Regions from separate parts of the Bacillus daqingensis genome, predicted to be linked through region 2. Evidence: predicted binding sites of a transcription regulator. Region 2 holds the regulator's gene; the other holds the start of a gene.
The links. The regulator Rex, encoded in region 2, represses fermentation and respiration genes when NADH is low (regulators of the CRP and FNR family bind a similar motif). The targets are predictions, from matches to a motif close to TTGTGAAATATTTCACAA.

Region 1: ACFO4L_RS04970 (nitrate/nitrite transporter) is a predicted target of Rex. The motif match lies at 1,262-1,279, and genes of this name have one in related genera.

What each region holds. Positions count from the first base shown of each region.
Region 1 covers NZ_JBHSGK010000004.1:21,282-23,485, forward strand. The annotation lists gene nirB (nitrite reductase large subunit NirB) at 1-82, opposite strand, end outside; gene cobA (uroporphyrinogen-III C-methyltransferase) at 110-877, opposite strand; gene ACFO4L_RS04970 (nitrate/nitrite transporter) at 1,329-2,204, shown strand, end outside.
Region 2 covers NZ_JBHSGK010000007.1:10,961-13,164, reverse strand. The annotation lists gene ACFO4L_RS08160 (MDR family MFS transporter) at 1-864, opposite strand, end outside; gene ACFO4L_RS08155 (redox-sensing transcriptional repressor Rex) at 1,013-1,651, opposite strand; gene moaC (cyclic pyranopterin monophosphate synthase MoaC) at 1,673-2,167, opposite strand.

The sequences.
Region 1 (2,204 bases), on a different contig from region 2:
ATCTGTCCGGATCACGTTTGATGATTTCTTCCAGTGTGCGGATACCGGCCATGCCGTTTCCGATTAAGACGAGCTTTTCCATTACATAATTCCTCCCAGCAGTAATTAGTTATACGACTTTTTCAAACGGTGCAGCGGGTTTTTCAAACCAGGACAGCGAATCGTGAAGCGCAGCGACTTCGCCGATGACGACGAGTGCAGGAGCCTGTAAGTTTGCGGCTGCGGCGTCCTTGCTTCCACTTCCGAGTGTGGAACGGATCGTACGCTGATTCTTGGTGGTTCCTTGTTCAATAAAGGCGACCGGGGTATCGGCGCAGCGGCCTGCGTTGATCAGCTTCTCGGAAAAGACCGGCAGCTGCTTCACTCCCATGTATACAACGATCGTATCGGCTGCGTGTGCGAGTGCGTGCCATTGTACGTCGCTGTTATCTGAGCAGCAGTGACCAGTGACAAACGTAACAGATGAGCTGTATTCCCGGTGAGTCAGCGGAATGCCTGCGTAAGCAGCTGCGCCTGTACCAGCGGTGATGCCTGGTACAATTTCGAATGGGACACCGGCTGCGGCACAGGTTTCTGCTTCTTCGCCGACTCTGCCGAACATCGAGGGATCCCCGCCTTTCAAGCGGACGACCGTTTTTCCTTCGCGTGCCTTTTCCACTAACAGAAGTTGAATTTCCTCCTGCTTCATTGCATGCAGACCGGACCATTTACCGCAGAAGATCCGTTCCGCGTGTTCGGGAGCTTCGTTTACCAGCTCGCGGCTGACCAGCCTGTCATAAACAATACAGTCGGCCTGCTCCAAAGCGCGCTTTCCTTTTACTGTAATGAGGTCGGGGTCTCCTGGACCGGCACCGACTAAATAGACTTTTCCGTTCATGGGAACGACTCCTTTGTCAATAAAATACGGCACCCGGCTCCGGGTGACTGATAGGCTTCATGATAAAATAGGTGTATTTTGAATACTACTTTATTGTGAGACTTTCTGACAGTATAATTTCAGAATATTCCATCGCTTCATATACAGGCATATACAGTCGTTTTTTCACATGGAAGGCGTTTTCATCCATCATTTCCGCATAGATATCTGCCTGTAGCTGACCTGCATTATTTTTGTAGGTAATAAACGGAAAGAAGGAAGCAAGAGGATAAAAGATAGATAATATATGCATGTTTGAAGCCAGTGAAACACGTTGGGGGACAAGGGTTTATCCGGATATTTAGATATCAGATAATTCAAAAAACATGTGATATTACCTGACACATGTGATGATATTCACAGCTTGGACTGCCACAATGCAGAGGACAAATTGATGAAGGAGTGTTGAAACGTGAAACTGTCGGATCTACGAAAAGGTGGTCATGCTCCGTCGCTGCTTTCTGCATTTTTATACTTTGATATCAGCTTTATGATTTGGGTGCTTTTAGGGGCGCTCGGGGTGTATATTACCGCTGACTTCAACTTATCGGCAGGCCAGATTGGATTTATCGTCGCTGTTCCCATCCTTGCCGGATCGATTTTTCGAATTATAATCGGCATATTGACGGATCGGTTCGGGCCAAAGAAAACGTCTATAGGCGGGATGATTATCACCATGATCCCGCTTTTCTGGGGCTGGCAGTTTGGAGTGACGGTAGCTGAACTTTATATGATCGGGATCCTGCTCGGGGTAGCGGGAGCGAGCTTCAGTGCCGCACTGCCGATGGCAAGCCGCTGGTATCCGCCTCATCTGCAGGGAGTGGCGATGGGCATCGCCGGGGCAGGTAACAGCGGGACGCTGCTTGCTACACTATTTGGTCCAGGACTTGCGGAAGTGTTCGGCTGGAACGGTGTATTCGGGCTTGCCCTGATCCCGCTGACGCTTGTGCTCCTGACCTATATCTTTCTCGCTAAAGAACCGCCGAATCAGCCGCCGCCTAAGCCGGTGAAGGACTACTTTTCCGTGTTAAAAGAAAAAGACGCCTGGTATTTCTGCGTTCTGTACAGCGTCACGTTCGGCGGTTTTGTCGGGCTGGCAAGCTTCTTAAGCTACTTTTTTGCATCTGAATATGCGGTTTCCGGCATTGTAGCCGGCTATCTCGTATCGGTCGTGATCGCCTCGGGAAGCTTTTTAAGACCAGTAGGAGGACTGATCGCCGATAAAATCGGGGGCGTCCGGCTGCTGCAGTATTTATTTATCGGTGTCGCTGTGTGCATGATGGGAACA
Region 2 (2,204 bases):
GAGCAGCGGGATTAAAAAGATGCCGCTGAAGAGCATAATCGAACTGATCATCGCTACCACAACGCTGTAGGTGTACGCCCTTGCCTGAAACACGGACAGATCAAGCAGCGGCTGGGGACTTTTCAGCTCAATTCGCGTAAACAGAACAAGCAGAGCAAGCCCGACCGCCACGAGTGAGAGATTGACCGGATTATACAGCTGAGCCAGCTCATTCATACGCCCGAGCGCAAATAGAATCGCGCCGACGCCGGCCGTCACTGTTAGAAAGCCCGGCAGGTCGAAGCGGATATCATCCACCTTTTTCGTCTGCCGCAGATAGCGCCAGGAGAAGGCGAGACCTAATATCCCGGTTGGCAGGTTGCAGAGAAAGAGCCACTCCCACGTGCCAAATTCGATAATTATTCCGCCAAGCGTCGGTCCAATGGTCGGCGCCATCATGGCGGCTATGCCCCAGACGCCGGTCGCAAGCCCGCGCTCTCCCTTTGGGAACACTTCAAAAATAAGCGCGAGCGAGAGCGGCATCATAATGCCGCCCCCGACGCCTTGAAGCCCGCGGAAAAAGATGAGCGAGCTCAAGTCCCACGACATGGACCCAAGAACGGAGCCGGTTAAAAAAATTGCGAGCCCGACCATGAACAGCTGCTTTTTGCCGAATTTATCACCTAAATAGCCGGTGAGCGGCATCGTCATGCCCATGACGACCATAAAGATCGTAATCACCCAGCCTGTCGCGACGGCTCCGGAGTCGAACACCTGCATCAGGTGCGGGACAGCCGGATTCAACATACTGTTATTTAAAATGACTGTAAATGTACCGAGCAGCACTGATATGACGACGAGCCACTTTTGAGGTATACGTGCCATGATGTCACCTTCATTTTCTTTCGATTAACGAATCTTTTTCTATCCTATCATAAATGCATGCCCCTTTGCCCCAAGCCGCGATTGAGACTCCGGCTTTCCTTCATTATAAAAACCGCCCCGTTTCCGGGACGGCTCGGTTTCAGCTTTATTACGAAAGCGGATAATGCTTCATAAAGTAAATCAGCGACTGCAGCTCAACGGAGAGGTCAATGTGGTGGACGCGGACGTGATCCGGCAGCGACAGCCTTGCCGGTGTGAAATTCAAAATCCCTTTGATGCCGGCTTCGACAAGCTCCTCTGCGATTCCCTGCGCGTACTGGGACGGCACGGTCAAAATCGCCACTTCCACTTTTCCTTCAATATGCTTGCCGAGGTCTTTAAAATGATGCACCGGCACCTCGCCAATCACTTCTCCAACCACCGATTCGTCGACGTCAAACGCCATCTCGATACGGGTATTATTGCTTTTGCTGAAATTGTACTTTAAAAAGGCTGTGCCGAGATTTCCGACGCCGACGAGCGCTACCTGTGTCAGCTCATCCTGGTCGAGTGTCTTGCGGAAAAACGAAAGCAGATAACTGACGTTATAGCCGTAGCCTTTTTTACCGAGCGCACCGAAGTAGGAAAAATCGCGGCGGATCGTGGCAGAATCCACCTTTACTGCTTCGCTCAGCTCAGACGACGACACGCGGTGCTTACCGGATGCCTGCAGTCCTTCTAAAAAGCGGTAGTACAGCGGCAGCCGTTTAGCGGTCGCCTGCGGTATTTTTGCCTGATCAATATCCATCATTCCATATCCCCCTGTCCTTTAGCGGTCGCTGCTCTCTCGTGAGAAGTCGCCGCTTTTGCCGCCTGTCTTTTCTTTCAGGTAGGTCGGACCAATGACCATTCCTTTATCAACGGCCTTGCACATATCGTATACCGTAAGCGCTGCAGCGGATGCGCATGTTAACGCTTCCATTTCGACACCGGTTCTTCCTGTCGTTTTAACAGCTGCTTCTATCTTCAGTGTATATGTTTGTTCCTTCACAATCCAGTCGAAAGAAACATCCACGCCTGAAAGCGGGAGCGGATGACACATCGGGATGATGTCTGCCGTATTTTTAGCTGCCATAATGCCTGCAATTTGCGCCACCTGCAACACATCTCCTTTGCCGATTTGCCCAGCGCGGATCTTCGTATATATCTCTTCATTAACCTCCACGCTTGAAAGCGCCCGGGCTGTCCGCTTTGTAATTTCCTTATCGGAAATATCCACCATGCGTGCCCTGCCTTCTTCATTAAAGTGTGTTAAGTCACTCATGCTTCCACCTCACATTTCCACCATCCATTGTACACTA